Linked DNA regions of Spirosoma rhododendri. The protein of the gene in region 1 binds, or shares a complex with, the protein of each later gene. Links are inferred from orthologs where the notes say so. Each region holds a gene or a part of one and is shown in the gene's direction. Other genes may lie near its edges.

What was found. Proteins that work in one complex are often made in the same cells at the same time.
Region 2: the proteins of secA (region 1) and secY are in contact, whole or in part, in a crystal structure (PDB 3DIN), measured with the Thermotoga maritima proteins. The link is inferred for Spirosoma rhododendri from one-to-one orthologs. Residues at the interface, in WP_004082002.1 of Thermotoga maritima: Glu261, Ala262, Arg263, Lys300, Ala301, Arg302, Thr303, Ile304, Ile305, Leu323, Tyr324, Asp325, Pro326, Val329, Ser330, Tyr333, Ile336, Lys340, Phe345, Val349, Glu363, Phe364, Tyr374, Ser375, Gly376, Gly377, Glu393, Ile395, Thr482, Ser483; in WP_004081795.1 of Thermotoga maritima: Glu108, Gly109, Glu110, Glu111, Ala236, Glu237, Arg238, Arg239, Ile240, Thr241, Ile242, Gln243, Tyr244, Ala245, Arg246, Arg247, Val248, Thr249, Gly250, Arg251, Arg252, Val253, Tyr254, Gly256, Ala257, Ser258, Thr259, Tyr260, Leu261, Pro262.

What each region holds. Positions count from the first base shown.
Region 1 is NZ_CP051677.1:1,915,956-1,925,094, reverse strand. Bases 2,722-6,702 are described here. They hold secA (preprotein translocase subunit SecA), read left to right. Parts: upstream 2,722-3,112; coding sequence 3,113-6,502; downstream 6,503-6,702. Other genes in these bases: HH216_RS07930 (DUF922 domain-containing protein), read left to right, coding at 6,578-6,702; HH216_RS07940 (SLBB domain-containing protein), read right to left, coding at 2,722-2,860. Outside these bases: HH216_RS07945 (GNVR domain-containing protein), read right to left, coding at 1-440; more of HH216_RS07940, read right to left, coding at 455-2,721; more of HH216_RS07930, read left to right, coding at 6,703-7,660; HH216_RS07925 (glycosyltransferase), read left to right, coding at 7,679-8,824; HH216_RS07920 (3-oxoacyl-ACP synthase III family protein), read left to right, coding at 8,962-9,139. UniProt on the Escherichia coli protein: Required for protein export, interacts with the SecYEG preprotein conducting channel.
Region 2 is NZ_CP051677.1:2,091,476-2,094,425, forward strand. It holds secY (preprotein translocase subunit SecY), read left to right. Parts: upstream 1-790; coding sequence 791-2,110; downstream 2,111-2,950. Other genes in the region: rpmD (50S ribosomal protein L30), read left to right, coding at 8-187; rplO (50S ribosomal protein L15), read left to right, coding at 284-760; map (type I methionyl aminopeptidase), read left to right, coding at 2,117-2,950. UniProt on the Escherichia coli protein: The central subunit of the protein translocation channel SecYEG. Consists of two halves formed by TMs 1-5 and 6-10.

The sequences.
Region 1 (9,139 bases):
GCGAACAACGTGCCAAGCCAGCTTTTACCCGTTTCGTCCATATAAGCCGACAGGGGGAGTTGCTTCTTCAGCTTAGCCGAAGAAACGGGCTGCTTTAGAAGATACAGCGCAAACGGAATACTTTGCAGCACATTAGGATACAGATCAGGCCGGATGGCATCCTGACCGCTCAGGTTATCAATGTTGATTCCCGCAAGTCCTGCTAATGAACCCAAACCACCCAGACTACCGGATCCCTTCGCCTGTATCTCCGGCATCACGGAAACCTGCGCAGTGTAAACGTTCGGTTTGGAGAAGGCGTAGAGAGCACCGAGAAATAACCCGATCAGTGCACCCACAAGAATGCGTCGCCGGTTGTCCCGAAAAAACCCGATGATGTCCGCTACGCTGACCTCAATCGCGTCTTCGTCTTTGCGCTGATAATTTTCTGTTACAGACATAATAGGTTAGTCTTTTATCGGAGTAACAGATTGGCCAGAGCGATAGAAACGGTCGTCAGCAGCGAGAGTATACCTATTCGTTCAGCCGGACTTAGTCGGTTCTGGTCCAATGGCTTAAACGGTACGATAACGGTTGAACCCGGCTCTACTCTTGGTCGGGAGCGGAAGAAGAGAAAATGATGCGTGCGATCTTTTCGGCCATTCGGATAGATAACATAGGCTTTGCCGCCACGGGCATTGTCGGTGATTCCACCCGCTTCGCTGATGTAGTCGTTGAAGTCGTAACTGCTTTTGTAACTGGTCACCGATGGATTTAATACAGCTCCCTGTATGTCGACAGTTTCCGAACGGCGGGGAATATACAATGTATCTCCGCCTTTGAGCAGCAAGTTACTCTCGGCCGTACTGTCGTTCAGAATCGTTTGCAGGTCGTTGCCGATGATCTCGCCCTTACGAATATACTGCGCTCCCGACAGATAGGCTTCGGGTCTGAGACCACCCGCCCGCCGAATCAGGTCGGAGATGCGCTCGCGCCGGGTAACGATGGCGTAATTACCTGGCTGCATAATTTCTCCATAGACATTGACCTGTCGCTGTGCTTCATAGTTAGCCGACGTTCTGACGTAGACAATATCGAAGGGTTCCAACTTGAAGCCGTAAGCAGGACTACCCGGCACAATCCGCAAATTCGGGTCAATGGCAAACTGGTACTTTTCCAGATTGGTCGTTCGGATACCCGCCGAATCGCTGCGGATGCGCCGGGCCACTTCGATCAGATTAGGTTTGGCTCCTTCCTGAAAGCCGCCAGCCTGGGCGATCAGATCACCTATGCCCATATTATTGATAAAATCGATCGTATCCGGCTTGTTGATTGCCCCTTCTATAGTAACGTAATACCGCTCGCGCAGGTCACGGATCGACAGGATAGTGATGCTATCCTGCCGGAGCAGAGGCACATCGTTTTCTTCACCGCGCATCAGCTTACCCAGATCAAACGAAATACTTTCGACGTCCATATCCGGCCGTTCGCGGATGATAATGGCGCGATTCATAAACGCATCTTTCTGAAGACCATCGGCCCGACGGATGAGTTGCTTAACCGTTTCCAGGCCGGGTTCGAGAGCATAATCGCCCGGACGCATGACAGCACCGGCAATCTGAACCCGGTTTTCGTAACGGTTAAGAATCCGCCCGACGATGTACCGATCACCGGGTTTTGGAACGAACTGCCCAATCTCTTCTTCAGAAATAGTGGTGATCCGCCGTTCGCGCGACGTGTTCCGACGCAACGTGATCGACGCCCGATAGGCTTCATCGGAAAAGCCACCTGCGAAGCCAAGTACAGTTTTCAGCGTCTCGCCGGGCAGCACCTCGAAAATAGCCGGACGCCGGACTTCACCCGTCATCGTGACGTGGGTATCATAATCAGCTACCCGGATCACGTCCTGATCCTGCAACCGAACGTTATCGCGCTGATCGGCGCGCAGGATAAAATCGTAGAGGTCGATCGTACGTACCACCCGATTACCACGGATGACGTTTATCTTACGGAAGGAGCCTGTTTCAGGATTCGGTCCACCCGCAAGGTACAGCGCGTTAAACGCCGATCCCAGTGAAGAGATCGTATAGGTACCCGGTCGAACGACTTCGCCTACAATAGTCACGCGGATACTACGAATATTGGTCAGAGCGACGTTGGCGGTAGTTCCGCTACCCGGTACACCCAACCCCTGATACCCTGCTTTCCGCAGCCGGGCAATGATTCGTTGCTCAGCCTGCTCAATGCTCAGTCCAGCAACGTAAATTGGGGTAATGTTCGGTACTTTAACGGTTCCCTCGGGTGATACTTTTAACTGAAAATTATCAGATGCAGCACCGGCAATGTCGATACTGATTTCATCGTCGGGGCCAACAACGTAATTCCGGGGAGTGGCAATACGGAGGTTTGGCTCGAACGAAAGGCTGGCATTCTCGAAAAGCGATGCCCCGAACACCTTCAATCGCTTCGTGGTATCGCGCTGACGGTTTGTGTCCAGCGAATCGTAGCGCTGCGACAGATCGCCGGGTAATGTCCGACCGGTAGTAGTTCCCGACTGCGTATTGCCAGTAATACCCGTCTGACTGGTGGGGCGACTTCCCTGTGAACGGATGGTGTTTATTCGCTTGCGCATCTTGGCAATGTCGTCGAGCGTGTAGCCCTGCGACATGGCCGCCTGCTCAATCTGAAACTCATTAAGTCCACTCGATTGCGCCCGCCGATAGAACTCAGCAACCTGTTCGTCACTTAGTTGATCGACGCGTGATGGCGTTTTCTGTTGTGCGTATACGTCCGTAACCGCAACAAGCACGAAACAGGTAGTCGCAACACGCAGATACTGGACAAAAAGTGTAAAGAATGACAATTTGTCGGTAGTAAACATGAATGGTGGCCCTTGGGCCTAAAATTGATTTACAAAAGTAATGGATTACACCCGAAACGTGCTAGCCCGTGGATAAGGTATGCCGGTGCAACCCGTGGTTTTGCGGTAGTACGGGCTTTATCCACTACTTTTGTGCCAAAATTAATTGACTATCAGACACGGTCAGGAACTCTTTTTTGCCGTTCTGAACGTTATAATGTGTGCGGTTATGCCGTGCCGACAACTGACTTTTTGACTAACGACTCAAATTAAATGATCAACCTGATCGCTAAATTCTTTGGTACCAAGTCGCAGCGGGACATCAAAGAACTACTTCCTTACGTCGAGAAGGTCAACGCCGAATTTGTCCGGCTGAAAGACATTTCCAACGACGAACTGCGCCAGGCATCAGCTGAGCTGAAAGCGCAGATTGCCGACGAATTGGCGGGCATCGATAACCAGCTCGCTGACCTGAACGAACAGGCATCCCATCCCGACGTTGACGTCAATGAGAAGGAGCGGCTGTTCAACCAGATCGACAAACTCGAAGCGGATCGGAACACTGAACTCGAACGGGTATTGCTCGACATTCTGCCTCGCGCATTCGCGGTGGTGAAGGAAACCGCCCGGCGTTACTCAACCAATGAGCAGCTGACCGTGACGGCCAACGACTTCGACCGGGAGATTGCTACCCGCAAGAAAAACGTCGTGATCGACGGTGGGCTGGCACACTGGGCCAATCAGTGGGATGCTGCCGGTACGCCCATCAAATGGGACATGGTTCACTACGACGTACAGATCATCGGTGGCGTCGTGCTGCACCAGGGCAAAATTGCCGAGATGGCAACAGGTGAGGGTAAAACGCTGGTCGCTACGTTTCCGGCGTTTCTGAACGGTCTGGCCGGGCGTGGCGTCCATATCGTGACGGTCAACGATTATCTCGCTAAACGTGACTCGGAGTGGATGGCTCCGCTGTTCGAGTTTCACGGCATGCGCGTCGACTGTATCGACAAGCACCAGCCCAACTCACCCCAGCGGAAGCAGGCTTACCTCGCCGACATTACCTACGGTACCAACAACGAATTCGGTTTCGACTATCTGCGCGACAACATGGCTCGCGAAACGGGCGAATTGGTGCAGCGCAAGCACCATTACGCCATGGTCGATGAGGTCGACTCGGTACTGATCGACGATGCCCGGACCCCCCTTATCATCAGTGGCCCGGTGCCACGTGGCGATGAGCAGGATTATATCGAACTGAAGCCGCGCGTGGCTCGGGTAGTGGAAGCACAGCGCAAACTGGTGTACGATTACCTCAACGACGCCAAGAAAAAGATTGCGGCTGGTGATGAAAAAGAAGGCGGCTTGTCGCTGTTCCGGGCCTACCGGGGTCTGCCCAAGCACAAGCCGCTGATTAAATACCTCAGCGAAACGGGTAACAAGGCCCTATTACAAAAAACGGAGTCGATCTATCTGGCCGAGAACCAAAAGTTGATGCCCGAAGCTGATGCACCCCTGTACTTCACGATCGACGAGCGGAACAACAGCATCGATCTGACCGAGAAAGGAATTGACTACATCACGGGCTCGGGTGAAGATCCGAACTTCTTTATTCTGCCCGACCTGTCGATTGACCTGAACGTCATCGACAAGAGTGGTGAACTTACCGAGCCGGAGAAAATTCTGCACAAAGAAGGGGTAGTGCGCGATTACGCCGTTAAAACGCAGCGTATCAACACGGTCAACCAGCTTCTGAAAGCGTATTGTTTGTTTGAACGTGATACCGAATACGTCATCATGGACGGTAAGGTAAAAATCGTCGATGAGCAAACGGGCCGGATCATGGAAGGTCGCCGGTGGTCAGACGGGCTGCACCAGGCCGTTGAAGCCAAAGAAAACGTTAAGGTTGAAGACGCAACGCAGACCTACGCGACGGTAACGCTCCAGAACTATTTCCGGATGTACCACAAGCGTGCGGGTATGACCGGTACGGCTGAGACGGAAGCATCGGAGTTCTGGCAGATTTACAAGATGGACGTGGTTGTTATCCCGACCAATCGCTCGATCAGCCGCCAGGATGAAGAGGACAAAGTGTACCGCTCGGTGCGCGAGAAGTACAACGCCGTTGTCGACGAGATAACCACCCTGGTCGAAAAAGGCCGTCCGGTACTGGTCGGTACAACGTCAGTCGAGAACTCCGAACTGCTGAGCCGACTGCTGACCCTTCGTAAGGTGCAACACCAGGTACTCAACGCCAAGTACCACCAGCGCGAAGCCGAGATCGTTTCGTCGGCGGGTCAGCCGGGAACGGTAACGATCGCGACAAACATGGCTGGCCGTGGTACCGACATCAAGCTGACTCCCGAATCGAAAGCAGCGGGTGGTCTGGCGATCATCGGCACCGAGCGGCACGAGTCGCGCCGGGTCGACCGGCAGTTGCGTGGTCGGGCTGGTCGTCAGGGTGACCCCGGTACGTCGCAGTTCTTTGTCTCGTTGGAAGATAGCCTGATGCGTTTGTTCGGTTCCGACCGGATTGCGAAAGTTATGGACCGGATGGGTCTGGAAGAAGGCGAGGTCATTCAGCACTCGATGATTACTAAATCAATCGAACGGGCGCAGAAGAAAGTCGAAGAAAACAACTTCGGCATTCGGAAGCGGCTGCTGGAATACGACGACGTGATGAACTACCAGCGTGAAGCGATCTACAAACGTAGGCGAAACGCGCTGTTCGGCGATCGCCTGCCGCTCGACATCGCCAATACGATGTATGACGTGGTGGAAGAAACCGTCATTAACGCCGAAGGCAACATCGACGAAATCAACCTGCAACTGCTGACGACGCTAGGGCTGGAGTCGCAACTGACCGAAAGCGAGTTTAACCGGATGAAAAAGCCGGACGTCGTCCGCCATCTATACAACCAGGCTGAAGCGCAGTATGCGGAGAAAAACCAGGCCATTGCCGACAAAGCGCTGCCCGTACTGACGCAGGTACTGGACGAGCAGGGACACATGATCCGCAATATCGTGGTGCCCTTTACAGACGGCATGCACGAGTTACAAATCGTGGCCGATCTGCGCAAAGCCGTCGAGGGTGGCGGACGCGATCTGGTGATGGAGATGGAAAAAGCCGTGACGCTGTCGGTGATCGACCAGGAATGGAAAGAGCACCTGCGCGAAATGGATGACTTGAAGCAGTCGGTACAAAACGCCGTATTCGAGCAGAAAGACCCCCTGCTGGTTTACAAGTTTGAGTCGGTCGAGCTGTTCAAACGCTTCCTGAACAAGGTTAACTTCGATACGATCAGCTTCCTGACCAAAGCCGATATTCCGGCGCAGCAGGAAGCCGAGATCCACGAAGAAATTCGGCAGGCGCCGACCAATCAGCGTCCGGCACCGCAGCCAGAACTACACACAAATCAGGAGGATTTCGAAGACGATCACCTCGCGACGGGCCCCGAAGAATATGCCCGGCGGATGGCGGAGAACAACGCAATGGGAGCTGGTGCTCCACCAATGCCTCCGCAGGTACCCACCCGCGTGATGAAAGTCGACCGGAACGCCCGCGTCAGCGTGCAGTATGCCGATGGGTCGGTGAAGCGCGACGTGAAGTTCAAAACGGTTGAAAACGATGTCGTCAGCGGTAAGGCAATGCTGATCGAGTAGCGGCTAAAGCCCTTGTAAAAATGCCCATCGGATGGTAAATTCGATGGGCATTTTTTGGTTAATGGCCCCGCTACGATGCTCTCCTTACTTTCGTTTTTCTGGCTGTTCATCGAGTTATTTTCTGCCAATGCTGTCGATCCAATCCGGCTTCAGCCTGCGCAGCTACCCTTTACACCAACCGGTTTCTATATCAGCACCGTTACGGATCAGCGCACCGAACGCGGCCCAGCCATCCGGCTCGTCGTGGCCCCCGATCAGTCGGCGCAGGCGGTTGATCTGGCGGGCGGCCTGACGGGGGGTATCCGTGAATTCGTTAATAGATCGCTCCGAAACGACCAGAAACTACGCCCGATTGCGATGCGGCTGGTGCAGTTCAAACTCACTGAGACATCATCGGGTAATCGTGTATCGGGACAGTTTGCCGCGACGATCGCCTTTGATCTGATCGGTAAGAACGACGACGATTCCGAAATTAGCACCCGACTAACGACCTACCGGGGCGGTGCCAGCTACACGCGGCCAATGGGGCAGACGGCGGTCGTAGAACAGACAATCCGGCAATCGCTGACGGCATCGCTACGGAGCCTGAACGAATACATGAAGCGGGAAATCGACCGCAACGAAAAACTAGCGACTACCCTGCGCGTCGAGTTTGCCGACGATGCGCGCAGCACCGACGACGATACGGTACACTACAACCCCGACCGGCCGCTCAGCTGGGCTGACTTTCAGGCCCGGCCCCGCTCGGGCAGTCATTATGCCGCCGAGGTGTTTACCAGTTTTGCCTACGAAGGCCGCAGCACCGTCGAACATGGCACTATTACTGCTCATCTGCTGGTGAAGGCATATATGCTGAAGCACTCGTCGTGGGTGCGGGATGTAGCCCTGAATGCGTATTCGCTCAACCACGAGCAGCGGCATTTCGACATCGCCAAGCTGATTGCCGAACGGTTCAAGCGCAAGCTGACGCCCGAAACACTGACGCTGGCGGATTACAACAGCGAGATTCAGTACCAGTTTATCGAATCGTTTCGCGACATGAATAAGCTACAGGAGCAGTACGACCGCGAAACGCAGCACGGCATCAATCAGGCGGCACAGGCGTTCTGGAACCAGAAAATCGACGCCGAACTGCGTAGCTATGGCCTTGCCCGCTAAGCCGACGCCCTTTGTTCAATGAAGAAAACGCGTATTCTGCACGTCAGCACCGCCCACCCCCCCACCGATCCCCGGCTGATAAACCGGGTGATACCGAGTCTGACCGCCGATTACGACCTGATTGCCCTGCTTCCTGCCGTACCGAAAACAGAGGGGCCTGCCAATGCCCGAACAATCTGGCTTCCTTACTCCCAGCGCTTGCCAGTTCGGTTACTTCTGGCTCATCCGCTGGTGCTGTACTACGCCCTTCGGCTGCGCCCGTCGCTGCTCCATATTTACGACCCCGAACTCCTGCCGGTATCCCGGCTGATTCAGTGGCTGCTGGGCATTCCGGTGATGTACGAAGTGCATGAGAATCTGTACCGGAAACTGGATCAGAAACGGCGATTGCAGGGTAACTGGCTGGTGCAACAGTTTCTCCGTTTCGACGCGATGGCGCAACGGCATTTCCACCTCATCTTCACCGAACACGGCTACCTCGACACCTACAAGAACATGCGCCATCCCTCGGTGGTCGTTTACAATTACCCCGAACTAGCATTTCTGGACACGTTTCGACGTCCTTATATGCCCAATCCGGTAGCTCCTGAATTTTTTTACATCGGCCTGATCAGCTTCGAGCGGGCGTTCGACACGCTGGTAGCTGCACTGGCCCGGTTGAAAAATCAGGTTTCCTCATTCACGGTGCATCTGTTTGGTCGACAAACGTTTAGTGATGATGCCATGACACAGCTTCCCGGCTTCGATGCGGTACACGATAACTTGCGGTTTTACGGCTACACCCGGCAGGCAGACGCGTTGCCTACGGCGGCCCACGCAACAGCGGGGCTGGCGCTACTCAAACCAGTCGGCGATTACCCTGAATCCTATCCAACAAAGCTTTTCGAATACATGGCACTGGGACTACCGGTCATCACTGCCAATTTTCCGCTGTATCGGGCAATTGTCGACAAACATCGGTGCGGTTTATGTGTGGATGCAACGGATGCCAACCAGATCGCTCAGGCGTTGCAGTATCTGATCAAGCACCCCGATGATGCCCGATTAATGGGCGAACGGGGTCGACGGGCAGTGGAACTTGAGTACAACTGGGAAAGCGAAGCGCAAAAGCTGCGCGCGTTTTACAGGACAGTTTTACAACCGCATCGACCCAACAAAGTATAATTTTTTGACGTTAAATTATAGCAATGAGAACATAGTATGGTATTGTTCTAATGAGCAATACCATACTTTCCCGGAAGGATTTAACTTTCGGACTCAAAACCCAACGGGTTGCTATTGCTTTACCTATTTTGGCTAGAATGTACATTCACGCAGTCAGTCATTATCTGCCCTCGCAGGTAATCAGTAACGAACACTTCACCGAACTCAACGGACTCTCCAGCGAGTGGATTATTGAACGAACTGGTATCGAAGAACGCCGGAAAGCCGCTCCGGGCGAGAACACAAATACCATGACGCTCGACGTTGTTCGGGCGT
Region 2 (2,950 bases), 170 kb from region 1 along the record:
CAAAGACATGGCACGAGTACGCATTACGCAGGTCAGCAGCACGATCAAGCGGCCGCAGACCCAGAAAAACGCGATCAAGTCGCTTGGCCTGGGTAAAATCAACCGGAGTGTTGAACGTGAGTTGAATGATTCACTAAAAGGCACGCTCACCAAGGTACAACACTTGGTGAAGATTGAAGAAATTTAAGTACCTTTGCGATTCTTTTGGTTTTGCAGGTTCAGTACGCGCCAAGCGTAGATGCACCGAGAGCCAAAAGAATCATCTTTTTTATTAACAACTCCAATGAATCTAAGCAACCTTAGACCGGCAAAAGGTTCCGTCAAAGAGCGCAAGCGAGTCGGACGCGGACAAGGCTCGGGGATGGGCGGTACGTCTACCCGTGGTCACAAAGGAGCGCAGTCGCGCTCAGGTTACAGCCGTAAAACCCACTTTGAAGGCGGTCAGATGCCACTTCAGCGTCGGGTACCGAAGTTCGGCTTCAAGAACATCAACCGCGTCGAGTACAAGCCTCTGAACCTGGATTCGATCCAGACGCTAGTTAGTGAAACAAATGCTACCGTAGTAGACCTGAACTTCCTGATGGAGCACGGTCTGGTAGCAAAGAACGACCTTGTGAAGATTCTTAGCCGTGGCGAGATCACGTCAGCTGTAGAAATTCACGCACATGCCTTCTCAGCCAGCGCAAAAGACGCTATTGAGAAAGCGGGCGGCAAGGTAGTGGTACCTGTTAAAGAAGCTAAAGAGGAAGCCGCGAACTAGTTGTGAGGGCGGCATAAGCCGTTGAATCGTATGAACCGACTGATCAGTACGTTTAAGAATATTTTTGCAATTGACGAGTTGCGGAGTCGAATCCTCAACACGCTGTTGTTTATAACGGCGTTTCGTCTCGGTTCTGCTATTGTTCTGCCTGGTGTCGACCCTAGCAAACTAAACCTGAATCCGCAAGGGCTGCTTGGTCTGCTTGATACATTCCTGGGCGGAGCATTCAGTAAAGCGTCGATTTTCGCACTCGGCATTATGCCGTACATCTCGGCGTCAATTGCTATTCAGCTGCTAACGCTGGCACTGCCATACTTCCAGAAGATGCAGAAGGAAGGAGAGTCGGGGCGCAAGCGGTTGAATCAGATAACCCGGGTGCTGACAATTGTAGTCACTGCGGTACAGGCACTGACGTACGTGCGGACGACAATTCCTCAGGATGCGCTGTTTATCGATCGTGGCTTGTTCACCATTTCGTCGCTGTTCATTCTGACGTCAGGTACAATCTTTTGTATGTGGTTGGGTGAGCGGATCACCGATAAGGGCATCGGCAATGGTATTTCGATGATCATCATGATCGGTATCGTGTCCCGACTTCCAGGTGCCATAATTGGTGAGCAACAGTCGCGCGGCACGGCCGGTCTGCTGATTTTTGTGCTGGAAATGGTCGCCCTGTATTTTGTTATCATGGGTGCCGTTGTTCTGACACAGGCCGTTCGCCGGATTCCGATTCAGTATGCGAAGCAGGTGATTGGAAATAAAGTCGTGGGTGGACAACGTCAATACCTGCCGTTGAAGCTAAACGCGGCTGGTGTAATGCCGATCATCTTTGCGCAGGCGCTGATGTTTATTCCCGGATACGTGGCCCAGCTTTTCGCGGAAAAGAGCGACTTCGCTGCCGGTGTTCAGAATGCATTCAGCAGCTACACGTCGTGGCAGTATAACATTCTGTTCGCAGTACTAATCATTGTGTTCACGTTCTTCTACACAGCTATCTCAGTCAACCCGACGCAGATCGCTGATGACATGAAGCGTAGCGGTGGTTTCATTCCCGGTGTAAAGCCTGGTTTTCAAACATCGGAATACATTGGTACGGTACTCGATCGGATTACGTTGCCCGGCGCTATCATGCTGGCTATTGTAGCCATCCTACCAGCGATTGCCAACTTGCTTGGTATGACGAGTGGCTTTGCTCAGTTTTTCGGTGGTACATCGCTGCTGATCATGGTGGGTGTAGTGCTCGACACGCTGCAACAGGTAGAGAGTTATTTGCTTATGCGTCGTTACGAAGGGCTGATGAAGTCTGGTCGTGTACAGGGACGTGCTAATGAGACGGCTGCTGTCGCCTGATGAATTATGGCCGGTTCGGACAAAAAAGATAAAGTGATTTATATCAGAACCGATGAGGAAATCGAACTGATAAAAATCAGCGCTCGAGTCTTGGGAAAAGCACATGCCGAAGTAGCCAAGCTCATTCGGCCAGGTGTGACGACCAAGGAACTTGACAAGGTTGCCGAAACGTTCATTAAGGATAACGGCGGCTCGCCATCGTTCCTCGGGTACAATAAATTTCCGGCTTCGCTGTGTATATCGGTAAACGATGTTGTTGTGCACGGTATTCCTGGTCGCTACGAACTGAAGGACGGGGATATTATCACGATTGACGGCGGAGTAAAACTGAACGGTTTTCACAGTGATAGTGCTTACACTTATCCGGTAGGAAACGTTTCTGCTGCAACGCGACGGCTGCTTTCCCGAACAAAAGAATCCCTGTACGCTGGTATAGAAAAAGCGATAGAGGGGAACCGAGTCGGCGACATTGGCTACGCTGTGCAGACTTACGCTGAGAAATTTGGGTATTCAGTTGTCCGCGAGCTTGTCGGTCATGGTGTAGGTCAAAACTTGCACGAAGCACCGGAAGTGCCTAACTATGGTAAGAGGGGACAAGGACCTAAGCTGCACGAAGGTATGATTCTGGCCATTGAGCCGATGGTCAACTTTGGTAAGAAAGGCATCATTCAGGAACGTGACGGGTGGACAATTCGGACCGTCGATCGGAAACCTTCGGCGCATTTTGAACACACAGTTGCGGTTCGGAAAGGCAAAGCGGAAATACTAACCACGTTCGAGTACATCGAATCGGTGACAGCCAACACGAGTCTCATGGTTGATACTCAGGAAATGATGGCA